4 regions of the Variovorax sp. LjRoot175 genome follow, and region 3 is predicted to be linked to each of the others. Evidence: predicted binding sites of a transcription regulator. Region 3 holds the regulator's gene; each other region holds the start of a gene.
The links. Region 3 encodes LexA, which represses DNA repair genes until DNA is damaged. Its sites were predicted from a motif close to ACTGTATNNNNATACAGT; they were not measured.
Positions count from the first base shown of each region.

Region 1 (3,203 bases), 1.4 Mb from region 3:
GGTGCCCAGCCAGCCGCGCAGCGGCGCATTGCTCGCGACGTTGTCGAGCTCGAGCATCACGCGGGTGTCGGTGCACCACGGCACGCCGGGTACGAAGTCGCCGGCGCGCGAACTCAGCACGCCCACCCATGCAGGCAGGCGCAGCACGCGGGCCGGCTTCGGCGCACCGCCGCGCCGCGCGCTGCGCAAGGTGGCGATCAGCTCGGCCAGCGTCATCGCGCGTGCCCCGCCGAACTCCACCACGCCGCGGGAGGGCGAGGCCGGGTCGGCCAGCACCGCCACGGCACGTGCGAGATCCTCGACATAGACCGGCTGCAACTTGGCAGCAAGCGCGGGGGCGGGCATCGCCAGCACAGGCAGTGCGGCCAGCGTGTGGAACAGCTTGGTCGCATCGCCGCCCTGGCCGAGCACGACCGAGGGCCGCAGCGCGATCCACGACGGGCCGCCGGCGGGCAGGGCTTGCAGTACAGCTTCGGCGGCGCGCTTGGTGCGCGCGTACTGGGTCGGGTTGTCTTTGTCGTTGCGGCCGATGCCCAGCGCCGAGATCTGGACGATGCGGCGCACGCCGGCCTGCGCGCAGGCTTGGAAGAGCGCGGCCGGCGTGTCCGTGTGCACCGCCTGCATCGGCCGGCGCGCGCTGTCGCGCAGCACGCCGACGGCGTTGATCACCGTGTCGAAGCCCGCCAGGCGCGGCAGCCAGGTCGCGGCATCGGTGTCGCGCGAGTAGTCGATCGGCAGGTGGGGCAGGTCGGTGCGCAGGCGCGTTGCGCTGCCGCAGGTCACCTGGTGTCCCGCCTTCTGCACCGCGGCGGCGATGCGGCTGCCGATGAAACCGTTGGCACCGCAGACGAGGATGTTCGATGAAGTGGTCATGGCGCTACTCCGGGTTTGAGTTCTTCTCGATGCTTCAGTCAAAACAGAAATAAACACGCAAAAAAATGTCAGAGCATGGGCAGGCTGGCATGGTGCGCGTCAGGATCGTCCTTGCCGCGGTTCGCATCGCCGCGCACGAACTTCTGCACGCTTGCGCCCAGCGTCAGCACCTTGTCGAGGGTGCCGGGCGACAGCCGCAGCATCTCGTCGGCCCAGGTGCCCAGCTTGGCCATGAGTTCCATGGTGGAGCGGATGCGGTCCTGCGCGTCGGCCGGCTCCTTGCCGAAGTCGGGGCTGGCGATGATCTCGCGCAGCACCCGCACGGTGGGGTCGAACTCGCGCTCCTTGCGCTCGCGCACCACGGTGCGGAACAGCTCCCACACGTCGACGCTGGTCTCGAAGTAGTCGCGCCGGTCGCCCAGTACGTGGGTCACGCGCACCAGGTTCCAGGCCTGCAGTTCCTTCAAGCTGTTGCTCACGTTGGAGCGGGCCACGTTGAGCGTTTCGGAAAGCTCCTCGGCATGCAGCGGCTTGCCATGGGCGAAGAGCAGCGCGTGGATCTGCGACACGGTGCGATTGACACCCCACAGGGAGCCCATCTCGCCCCAGTGAAGCACGAATTTGCGTTGGATTTCGGTCAGTTGCATGGTGTGGCCTTGCGATCGAGTTTATGGTTTTCGAAATTTCTGTCAATAAAGAAATGAAAATCTGATGCGGCGCTGGCCAATTGGTGAAATACTGTATGTTCATACAGTTTCCAAGAGACATTTCACCATGGCCGATGTTTTCATTCCCGTCCATGCCCTCAAGGGCCGAGGCGCGGCCACCCGCCTGCCGCACCGCTTCGAGCGCGACGTGCGCGATGCCTACGACGACGGCTGGGGCACGCTCGAAGAAGGCGCGGCCGAGCCGCTGCCGCCGCTTCAAACAGAGGTGCGTTTCGAAGACGTGAAGTCGGTGTTGTGCGAGAACGATTCGCCAGACATCTACTTCGATCGATCGATCAATCCGTATCGCGGCTGCGAGCACGGCTGCATCTACTGCTTCGCACGGCCCACGCACAGCTACCTGAACCTGTCGCCTGGCCTGGACTTCGAGACCAAGCTGATCGCCAAGCGCAACATCGTCGAGGTGCTGCGCGCCGAGCTCGGCCGCAAGAGCTACCGGCCCAGCCACATCGCGATCGGCACCGCCACCGATTGCTACCAGCCGATCGAGCGCGAGCTGCGGCTCACGCGTTCGGTGATCGAGCTCTTGAAGGAAACGCGCCATCCCTTCGGGCTGGTCACCAAGTCGAGCGCGGTCGAGCGCGACCTCGACTTGATCGCGCCGATGGCGGCCGAGCATCTGGCGGCGGTGTACGTGACCATCACCTCGCTCGACGGCGAACTCGCGCGCAAGCTGGAGCCGCGCGCGGCGGCGCCGCACCGGCGGCTGCGCACCGTGCGCACGCTGGCCGAGGCCGGCGTGCCGGTGGGTGTGAGCGTGGCACCGCAGATTCCCTTCGTCACCGAGGACATGGAGCAGGTGCTCGAAGCCGCGTGGGAGGCCGGTGCGCGCAGCGCCTTCTACACGGTGATCCGGCTGCCCTGGGAGGTGGCGCCGCTGTTCAAGCAGTGGCTGGAGCTGCACTACCCGCAGCGTGCGGGCCGCATCATGGCGCGCATCCACGAGATGCGCGGCGGCAGGGATTACGACGCCGACTTCGCCACACGCATGGTGGGCAGCGGCCTGTGGGCCGACCTGATCCGCCAGCGCTTCGAGAAGGCGACCCGGCGCATCGGCTTCAACCGCGAGCGCATCGCGCTCGATCTCAGCGCGTTTCGGCCGCCCGGCGAAGCGGGACAGGGCAGTCTGTTCTAAAGTCGATGCATGGATCGTTTCTGGATCGTTGTCATGGGGGTCTCGGGCTGCGGCAAGTCGAGCCTGGGTGCGGCGCTGGCCGCCGAGTTCACATTGCCGCTGATCGAGGGCGATGACTTTCATCCGCCGGCCAATGTCGAGAAGATGCGCGCCGGCATTGCGCTCACCGATGCCGACCGCACCGGCTGGCTGGCCACGCTGGGTCGGGAACTCGCCGGCCACCGGCAGGGTGCGGTGCTGACCTGCTCGGCGCTCAAGCGCGACTACCGCGAGCGGCTGCGCGCCGCGGCGCCGGGGCTGCGCTTCGTGTTCATGGATCTGTCACGCGAGGAGGCCGAACGCCGTGTCGCGGCGCGCGCGGCGGAGCACATGTTCCCGGCCAGCCTGGTCGCCAATCAGTTCGCGACCCTCGAATCGCCGGTCGGGGAGCCGGGGGTACTGGCCGTCGATGCGTCGGCGCCGCTGGA
Region 1 is NZ_CAXURY020000001.1:3,938,344-3,941,546, reverse strand. Features, by position in the region: gene ACSQ89_RS19540 (NAD-dependent epimerase/dehydratase family protein) at 1-873, opposite strand, end outside; gene ACSQ89_RS19535 (GbsR/MarR family transcriptional regulator) at 942-1,520, opposite strand; gene ACSQ89_RS19530 (PA0069 family radical SAM protein) at 1,648-2,736, shown strand; gene ACSQ89_RS19525 (gluconokinase) at 2,746-3,203, shown strand, end outside.
Region 1: ACSQ89_RS19530 (PA0069 family radical SAM protein) is a predicted target of LexA. The motif match lies at 1,611-1,628, and genes of this name have one in related genera.

Region 2 (3,203 bases), 3.3 Mb from region 3:
GAGCGGCAGGATCGCGAACTGCGGCAGCAGCACGCCGCTGATGATCTCGGCGGCGAGCACCGACTGCTTCTCGCGCGTCTCGGCCATCTGCAGCAGCACCGGGGGTTCGTCGGCCGTGGCGCCCGCCATCCAGAGCGAGGCCACGCGCACCGCCTTGCCGTGCATCTCGCCGTCGCGCAGGTACACGGTGCCCGTCACCGGGGGCTCGTCGGTATGGGGAAAAGGGACGTCGCGCTCGCCGCTCAGCAGCTCGCCATGCCCGTCCAGCACCTGGTAGTACACGCGGTCGGCGTCGTCGCCGCGCAGGATCTCGCGCGCCGCCTGCGGCAGCACGAACTGCGCCGCGTCCTGCTGCAGGTTCACCAGCTTCGCCAGCGTGCGGAGGTTGTGTTGCAGTTCGCGGTCGAAGGGCGCGTTGGCGATGCCCTGCGCGACCAGCCAGGTGACGCCGATGCTGACCGGCACCAGCAGCAGCAGCGGCGTGAGCATCCAATCGAGGATCTCGCCGAAAAGGGAGCGCTGTGCGCGCTGGAAGAGCTTCACCGAAGGCTCAGGGGAATCACGGGATCTTCTCGAGGCAGTAGCCGAGGCCGCGCACGGTGGCGATGTGGATCGGGCCCTTCTCGATCTTCTTGCGCAGCCGATGGATGTAGACCTCGATCGCGTTGAGGCTCACTTCCTCGCCCCACTCGCACAGCCGCTCGACCAGCTGGTCCTTGCTCACCAGCCGGCCGGCGCGCTGCAGCAGCACCTCGAGCAGGCCGAGTTCGCGCGCCGAGAGCTCGATCATCTTGCCGTCGATGGTCGCCACGCGGCCGGCCTGGTCGTAGACCAGCGGGCCGTGCTTGATCGCATTGCTGGTGGCGCCCATGCCGCGCCGCGTGAGCGCGCGCACGCGCGCCTCGAGTTCCTGCAGCGAGAAGGGCTTGGCCATATAGTCGTCGGCGCCGTAGTCCAGGCCCTTGACGCGTTCCTCGACGCTGTCGGCCGCCGTCAGCACCAGCACCGGCAGCTGCGAGCCGCGGGCGCGCAGCCGCTTCAAGATTTCGAGGCCGTGCATGTTGGGCAGGCCGAGGTCGAGGATCAGCAGATCGAATTCGCTGTTGGTCATCAGCGCGGCATCGGCCTGCGAACCGGTCGCCACATGGTCGACGGCCGAACCCGAGGTGCGCAGACTGCGCAGCAAGGCATCCGCCAGCACCTGGTCGTCTTCCGCAATCAGTATTCGCATGGCGTGTCTCCAGACGCTGGGATTCTAGGCCGCGGCATAGGCTTCGAGACCGATGGTTACCACGGTGGCGATCTCGTCGCCGACGCTGGCGCGGAACTCTTTTTCTGCCTGCGCCACGGCATGGCGGAAGGCTTCCAGCCAGGCCAGCCCATCGGCCGTGAACAGCACCCGCCGCGCGCGCGCATCGAGCGGGTCAGGGCCGCGCGTCACCAGGCCCCAGGCCTCGCACTGGTCGACCAGCGTGCCCATGGCCTGCTTGGTCATGCCGGCGCGCTCGGCGAGTTCGGTCAGTCGCGAGCCTTCGCGCGACAGATGGCGCGTGATGTGGATGTGCGCCGCGCTCACCTGCGCGCGCGCCGCAAGGTTCGACAGCGCCAGCGGCACGTCGGCATCGTGCGCCATCAGCGCCAGCACGCGCTCGTCGAAGCGGCGCATGGCATGGCCCAGCAGGCGGCCCAGGTGGGTTTGGCGCCAGGCGTCGGGGTCGATCGGAAATACAGCGTCTATCACGTGCGATCGATAGTAAAGCAAACTGACCAAAAAATGGGTTTACTCGAATCCATCAACCCCTACACTACTGTTCAAGCATCCAGCCTGTGATTAAAAGCAGATTGAATGAACCCAACACAACCCGTTGATATTCAAGGAGATTTCCACATGGACGCACTCGTCAAAGGCACCAGCATCTCGGTCGCAGGCAGCGAAAAGGCCAAGGCCCTGCAGGCCGCGCTGGCCCAGATCGAAAAGCAGTTCGGCAAGGGCACGATCATGCGGCTGGGCGAAGGCGAGGCGCTGGAAGACATCCAGGTGGTCTCCACCGGCTCGCTCGGCCTCGACATCGCGCTCGGCGTCGGCGGCTTGCCGCGCGGCCGCGTGATCGAGATCTACGGTCCGGAATCCTCGGGCAAGACCACGCTCACGCTGCAGGTCATCGCCGAGATGCAGCGCCAGGCCGGCACCTGCGCCTTCGTCGATGCCGAGCACGCGCTCGACGTGCAGTACGCGCAGAAGCTCGGCGTCAACCTGTCGGACCTGCTGATCAGCCAGCCCGACACCGGCGAGCAGGCACTGGAAATCGTCGATTCGCTGGTGCGCTCCGGCGCGGTCGACCTGATCGTGATCGACTCGGTCGCCGCGCTCACGCCCAAGGCCGAAATCGAAGGCGAAATGGGCGACTCGCTGCCCGGCCTGCAGGCCCGCCTGATGAGCCAGGCGCTGCGCAAGCTCACCGCCACCATCAAGAAGACCAACTGCATGGTCATCTTCATCAACCAGATCCGCATGAAGATCGGCGTGATGTTCGGCTCGCCCGAAACCACCACCGGCGGCAATGCGCTGAAGTTCTACGCCTCGGTGCGCCTGGACATCCGCCGCATCGGCACCATCAAAAAGGGCGACGAGGCGATCGGCAACGAGACCAAGGTCAAGGTGGTGAAGAACAAGGTTTCGCCGCCCTTCAAGACGGCCGAGTTCGACATCCTGTTCGGCGAAGGCATCAGCCGCGAGGGCGAGATCATCGACATGGGCGTGAACGCCAAGATCGTCGACAAGTCGGGCGCCTGGTATGCCTACAACGGCGAGAAGATCGGGCAGGGCCGGGACAACGCGCGCGAGTTCCTGCGCGAGAACCCGGCGCTTTCGCGCGAGATCGAGAACAAGGTGCGCGAATCGCTGGGCATTCCGCTTCTGGCCGAAGCGGCAGACGTCACGCCCGAGAAGTAACCGGATGCCATGGCTTTCAGCGCTCCGTCTCTCAAAGGCCGCGCCCTGCGTCTCCTGAGCCAGCGCGAGCATTCGCGCAGCGAGCTCGAACGCAAGCTGGCCAAGTACGAAGAAGAGCCCGGCACGCTGGCGCGCGCGCTCGACGAGCTGGCCGCCAAGGACTTCATCAGCGAGGCGAGGGTGGTGCAGTCGGTGCTGCACCAGCGCGCGGCACGGCACGGCGCCGCGCGCGTGCGCCAGGAGCTGCTGC
Region 2 is NZ_CAXURY020000001.1:5,789,086-5,792,288, reverse strand. Features, by position in the region: gene ACSQ89_RS28685 (sensor histidine kinase N-terminal domain-containing protein) at 1-543, opposite strand, end outside; gene ACSQ89_RS28680 (response regulator) at 560-1,231, opposite strand; gene ACSQ89_RS28675 (MarR family winged helix-turn-helix transcriptional regulator) at 1,256-1,741, opposite strand; gene recA (recombinase RecA) at 1,889-2,953, shown strand; gene recX (recombination regulator RecX) at 2,963-3,203, shown strand, end outside.
Region 2: recA (recombinase RecA) is a predicted target of LexA. The motif match lies at 1,808-1,825, and genes of this name have one in related genera.

Region 3 (3,203 bases):
ACCTTGAGACCCGGCGGAACCTCGATCACCAGCTCGGCATGCGGGTTCTGCCAACGCGCGCGCACGACCTTTCCTTCCAGGTAGAGCGGACGCTCCTGGTCGAAGCTGCTCCAGCCGTGGTGTGCCCAGGCGAACGGGGTGGCGACGGGAAGGGATGCGGCGGCGACGACGATGCTGCGACGTTTCATCGGAAGAACTCCTTCTTCTCTTCAGTACGCGATCCAGCGGCCGCAGAACACGACGGCCAGCCAGATCGCAGTGGACAACAACATCTGTACCCGCGCCAGCGCATCGAGTTTGCGCAAGGACCTTCGCGCGTGGAACCAGCCCGCGTTGCATCCGGCGGCCAGCAACAATCCCATCTTGATCACGAAGGCCCGGTTGGCGAGCAGTTCGGCCGGCTGGGTCGCGAACATCAGCGAGCCGCTGGCCGCCGCCAGCGTGAAGCCGCAGAGCGCGATCGACAGCGACAGCCTGGCCATCGCCCGCACCGGCAAGGCAGCCGCACGTCCGAACACCCGCAGCTCGAGCGCCACGAGATTGCCGAGCAGGAGTGCGATGCCGATGATGTGCACCGCCTCCAGCGCCGGATAGGCCCACGAGTGCGATTGCAGAGCGCCGAACATGGCCTCAATCGGCGGCCGGCTGATCTGCCATCAGCTCCAGCACCAGCGCGATGCGCGCCTTGACGGGAGTCAGTGCGCCCGCGTCACGCAAGAGTGCATTCGGCGCCGGCAGGATGCGGCCCTGCGTGCATCGCGTGGCGCGCACGACCGCGATGCCGGCAGCCTGCGCCCGCAGCGCGGCTTCTTCCAGCGCAAGGTGCAAGGTGCCGTTGCCGGTGGCCGCGAGCACCAGGCCCTCTACCGGCTCGGCGGCGCCGGACTGGCGCTCGCGAATCAGTGTGTCGATCAGGCTGCCGCGCGCCTCCGCATGACTCATCACGATTTCCACATGGGGCCATCGGGCGGCATTCGTCATCCGTTCGAAGAGCTCGCGCGCATCTTGTTGCGGCGATACCGGCCAGCTTCGGAGGCCGCGCACCGCGCCCTCCTCCACATAGGCCACCGGTCCCGCATCGCCGGAGTCGAAGGCGTCGAGCCGGTAGGTGTGGACCTTCTGGACGTCGAAGGCGCTGTGCACCGTGCCCGCGCAGACGGCCACCACGCCCAGCGCGCCGGGGCTGGACGCGACCGCAATCGCATCGCGCACGTTCTGCGGGCCGTCTGGCGACAGCGCGGTCGCGGGCCGCATCGCGCAGGTCAGGACCACCGGCTTCGACGGAGCCAGCACCGACTGCAGGAAGAAGGCTGTTTCCTCCAGCGTGTCGGTGCCATGGGTGATGACGAGGCCCGCTACGTCGGGCTCGGCGAGCCAATGGGCGCAGCGCTCGGCCAGCGTACGCCAGATCGCAAAGCTCATGTCCTTGCTGTCAATCTGCGCCACTTGCTCGGCCGCGAGTGCGATGCCTTCGGGCGCCTCGATGCCGCCCAGCAGTTCCGTCACGCCTACTTGCCCGGCCGTGTAGCCGATGTTGTCGCCGGCCGCCGTAGCGCGGCCGGCGATGGTGCCGCCGGTGCCCAGAACGATCACGCGGCGCTTGCCTTCTCGAAGGGTATCGACCATGTCTTGCCAAACTCCCGGAAACTGGTTAAAAATACAGGTACTGGATATTCAGCCAGTGCCGCAAGGAGTCATCAATGCAGTTCGCCGTCAAGCTTACCGCCCGCCAGCAGCAGATTCTGGACTTGATCCAGAGCGCCATCGCACACACCGGCGCCCCGCCCACGCGTGCCGAGATCGCCGCCGAACTGGGCTTCAAGTCGGCCAATGCGGCCGAAGAACATTTGCAGGCCCTGGCACGCAAAGGCGTGATCGAACTCGTGAGCGGCACCTCGCGCGGCATCCGCCTCAAGGGCGACGCACTGCGCTCGCTGAACGAATCGCGCAACAACCAATTCTCCCTGTCGCTGCCCGGCATGGCCCAGCTCGCGCTGCCGCTGATCGGCCGTGTGGCTGCAGGCTCGCCCATCCTCGCGCAGGAGCACGTCGACCAGACCTACTACGTCGAGAACACCCTGTTCCAGCGCCAGCCCGACTACCTGCTCAAGGTGCGTGGCATGTCCATGCGCGACGCCGGCATCATGGATGGCGACCTGCTGGCGGTGCAAGCCACCAAGGAAGCCCGCAACGGCCAGATCGTGGTGGCCCGGCTGGGCGACGAAGTCACGGTCAAGCGCCTCAAGCGCAACAAGCAGGTCATCGAGCTGCATGCCGAAAACCCCGACTACCCCACCATCGTCGTTCAGCCCGGCGAGCCTTTCGAGATCGAAGGCTTGGCCGTAGGCCTGATCCGCAACACGATGCTCATGTAGGGGGTCCAAACCCCGGCCGCGACAGGTGGCGGGCGTATGGCCGAGGGCCATCACCCTGTAGCAGCCGATGAAAGCAATCCTGCCTGTGTTCAACCTCTGACTTTTCTGGAGTTCACATGGGAATCGCTCTTCTCAGCCTTGCTGATCTGTTCATGCCGCTGCAATCGCTGGCCGATCGCTGGATGCCTTCGCGCCGCAGGCGTTCGTCCGGCCTTCGCTATGTCGGCATTCGGCCCAGCTGTGCCTCTGCACCCGCGCCGACGCGTCCCCTGCGCGTGGTGCGCACGGTCGATGCGCAGCGCCCCGGCCAGAACGCGGGCCGCGTCGTGATCTCGGGCCGCATGGCGGACGTCTGCGCCGAACTCGATCGGCTGGCCGCCCTGGAAGCGGCGGACACCGTGCCGCGCGCCAGCCGCCTGCATTGAGCGAGGCGATGCCGATCGGCAATTGAAGCCGAACCGAGCCTGGGTTATCCCCGGGCAGCGTGCGCCTGTGGAACGCAGGGCACGGAGTACGCGGATGGTGCGAGGCACAATGGCATGCCATGAACATTGTGATCCTCGACGACTACCAGGACGCGGTGCGCAAGCTGCGCTGCGCTTCCAAGCTCGACGCGTACGCGGCCAAGGTCTACACCAACACGGTCAAAGGCATCGGGCAGCTCTCGGTGCGGCTCAAGGATGCCGACGTGATCGTGCTGATCCGTGAACGCACACAGATCTCTCGCCAGCTGATCGAGAAGCTCCCCAAGCTCAAGCTCATCTCGCAGACCGGCCGGGTCGGCAGCCACATCGACGTGCATGCGTGCACCGAGCAAGGCATCGCGGT
Region 3 is NZ_CAXURY020000001.1:2,536,245-2,539,447, reverse strand. Features, by position in the region: gene ACSQ89_RS12705 (DUF6152 family protein) at 1-188, opposite strand, end outside; gene ACSQ89_RS12700 (hypothetical protein) at 210-626, opposite strand; gene ACSQ89_RS12695 (asparaginase) at 631-1,626, opposite strand; gene lexA (transcriptional repressor LexA) at 1,701-2,375, shown strand; gene ACSQ89_RS12685 (hypothetical protein) at 2,492-2,800, shown strand; gene ACSQ89_RS12680 (D-2-hydroxyacid dehydrogenase family protein) at 2,920-3,203, shown strand, end outside.

Region 4 (3,203 bases), 3.0 Mb from region 3:
CCGTACTTGACGAAGGGGATGTTGCGCCGCGCCAACTCGAGCTCGAGCGCGGCGCTGTGGCTCGAGCTGCGGAACAGCACGGCCTGCGATTTCAGCGCCAGACCGCCTTCGCGGTGCGCGAGCACGCGCTCGGCCACGAAGCGGGCCTGTTGTGCTTCGTCGGGCACCAGCACCAGCTGCGGCCGTCCGGCCGAGGGCTTGTCGGTCCAGAGGGTCTTGGCGTGGCGCTCCGCAGCGGCGGCGATCACCGCATTGGAGACATCGAGGATGGGCTGGGTCGAGCGGTAGTTGCGCTCCAGCGTGACCACCCGCGCGGGCTGCGTGAACTGCTGCGGAAAGTCGAGGATGTTGCGCACCGTCGCGCCGCGGAACGAGTAGATCGACTGCGCGTCGTCGCCGACCACGGTGAGGCCGCGGCCGTCGGGCTTGAGCGCGCGCAGGATGGCGGCCTGCAGCAGATTGGTGTCCTGGTACTCGTCGACCAGCACGTGGTCGAAGCGCGCGCCGATCTGCGCCGCCAGCGCGGGCTCCGCCACCATCTCGGCCCAGTACAGCAGCAGGTCGTCGTAGTCGAGCACCTGCTGCGCCTGCTTGGCTTCGACGTAAGCGCCGAAGAGGCGCTTGAGCTCGGCCTCCCATTCGGCGCACCACGGAAACGCATGCGCGAGCACCTCGGCCAGCGGCGCGCAGCTGTTGACGGCGCGCGAGTAGATCGAGAGGCAGGTTCCCTTGCGCGGAAACCGCCGCTCCATGGACGCGAGGCCGATGTCGTTGCGCACCAGGCCCATCAGGTCCTCGGCATCACCGCGGTCGTGGATGGTGAAGTTCTCGTGCAGGCCGATCTGCGCCGCGTGTTCGCGCAACAGGCGCGCGCCGATGCCATGGAAGGTGCCGGCCCAGGGCAGGGCCGGCGGCGCATCGGATTTCAGGCCGAGCACGCGCGCCAGCACCTGCCCGGCACGGCGCTCCATCTCCTGCGCCGCGCGGCGCGAAAAGGTCAGCAAGAGGATGCGCTGCGGATCGGCGCCACGCGCGATCAGATGGGCCACGCGATGCGCGAGCGTGCTGGTCTTGCCCGAGCCCGCGCCGGCAATCACGAGCAGCGGCCGCTGGTCTTCCGGAGCCTCGCCGAGGGCAGTGCCGACACCGTGCTCCACCGCCGCACGCTGCTCGTCGTTGAGCTTGGCGAGCGCGGCCGCGAGGCGCTCGGCCTGGCTCGTGGGTGCGGGTGTCGCGAGGCTTTGCATCGCCGCGACTTTACTGGATGTCCATCCAGATGCCGGCAGAAAAGCGCCGGAGGCCGATGACATAATCGCGCCTCGCTGCAACCGGAGACTTCGCATGGAAACCGTTCCGCCTCGGCAGCTTTCAACTCCCCTGTGATGCGTTGTTGGCCAGGGACTTGAAAGCGCCCCGAACCCTCGCCAACCGCCACAAAAATTCACCGGGAGTGAGCCATGCTCAATATCTTCACGCTCGCCAACGGCCGCCTTGTCCAGGAAGAAATCGAGGCCCTCGAAGAGCTCTCTCAGTTCCAGCCGATCTGGGTCGATCTCGAATCGCCCACACTCGAAGAAAAGCGCTGGATCAAGCAGTACTACGGCCTGTCCATCCCCGAGGATGCGATGGACGAGGACATCGAGGAGTCGGCGCGCTTCTACGAAGAAGACAACGGCGAGCTGCACGTGCGCAGCGACTTCCTGATCGATGACGCCGAGAACCCGCGCTCCGTGCGCGTCGCCTTCATCCTCAACCAGCACAACACCGAACTGCGCAGCCGCGGCGTGCTGTTCTCGATTCACGACGAAGACGTGCCGGTGTTCCGCCTGCTGCGCATGCGCGCGCGCCGCGCACCCGGCCTGATCGAGGATGCCAAGGAAGTGCTCTTGAAGCTCTTCGATGCCGACGCCGAGTACTCGGCCGACTCGCTCGAGAACATCTACGACGAGCTGGAAGTCGCGGGCAAGAAAGTGCTGGAAGGCAACGTCAGCGACGAACTGGCCGGCGAGGTGCTGGCCGCGATCGCGCGGCAGGAAGACCTGAACGGCCGCATCCGCCGCAACGTGATGGACACGCGCCGCGCGGTGAGCTTCATGATGCGCAGCCGCATGCTGAACGCCGAGCAGTTCGAGGAGGCGCGCCAGATCCTGCGCGACATCGAGTCGCTCGACAACCACACCGCCTTCCTGTTCGACAAGATCAACTTCCTGATGGATGCGACCGTCGGTTTCATCAACATCAACCAGAACAAGACCATCAAGATCTTCTCGGTGGCGAGCGTCGCGCTGCTGCCGCCGACCTTGATCGCGAGCGTGTACGGCATGAACTTCAAGCTCATGCCGGAGCTGGAATGGGGCTACGGCTACGCGTACGCGATCGTGCTGATGGTCGCCAGCGCCCTGGTGCCGATGTGGTACTTCCGCCGCCGCGGCTGGCTCAAGTAGCCGATCGGCCGGACAGCGTGGCGAGCCAGGCGTCGATCACCGCGAGGCTGTAGCGGCTCGCGACGGCGGCGACGAAGCGCAGGAAGTCGGCATGCGCCGCGTCGTCGGCGCGGTCCGAGATCGTGCGCACCGCGGCAAATGGCACACGGTAATCGTGGCACACCTGCGCCACCGCGGCGCCTTCCATCTCGACCGCCAGCGCGTCGGGCAACTCGCGCCGGAGCGCATCGCTTTCGGCGGCGGTCGAGACGAAGCGGTCGCCGCTCACCAGCAGGCCGCGATGCAGCCGGGGCGCCTGCAGGCCGAAGTCGTCGACCACCGTCTGCCCGAGCAGCGCGACCGGATCGCGCAGCAGGCCGGCGGCCACGGCGGCCAGCGCATCGCTGATCGCGGTGTCGGCCGCGAAGCGCGCATGCCCGGTCAACGGCACCTCGTATTTGGGAAAGATCGGCGAGGCGTCTAGATCGTGCTGCAGCAGCTTGGTCGCCACCACCACGTCGCCCACCCGCACGCCGGGCCCGAGCCCACCTGCAACGCCGGTGAAGACGATGGCGCGCACGCCGAAGCGCTCGAGCAGCACAGTGGCCGTGGTGGCCGCTGCGACCTTGCCGATGCGCGACAGCACCGCCACGACGGCTTGCCCATGCAAATGGCCGACCCAGAAATCCCGCCCGGCGACGCGCACGCGCTGCTCGTCGGGCATCGCCGCGAGCAGCGCGCCCAGCTCTTCCTGCATGGCGGCAACGATCGCGACCGGCC
Region 4 is NZ_CAXURY020000001.1:5,568,054-5,571,256, forward strand. Features, by position in the region: gene ACSQ89_RS27615 (ATP-dependent helicase) at 1-1,247, opposite strand, end outside; gene corA (magnesium/cobalt transporter CorA) at 1,458-2,444, shown strand; gene ACSQ89_RS27625 (5'-methylthioadenosine/adenosylhomocysteine nucleosidase) at 2,437-3,203, opposite strand, start outside.
Region 4: ACSQ89_RS27615 (ATP-dependent helicase) is a predicted target of LexA. The motif match lies at 1,260-1,277, and genes of this name have one in related genera.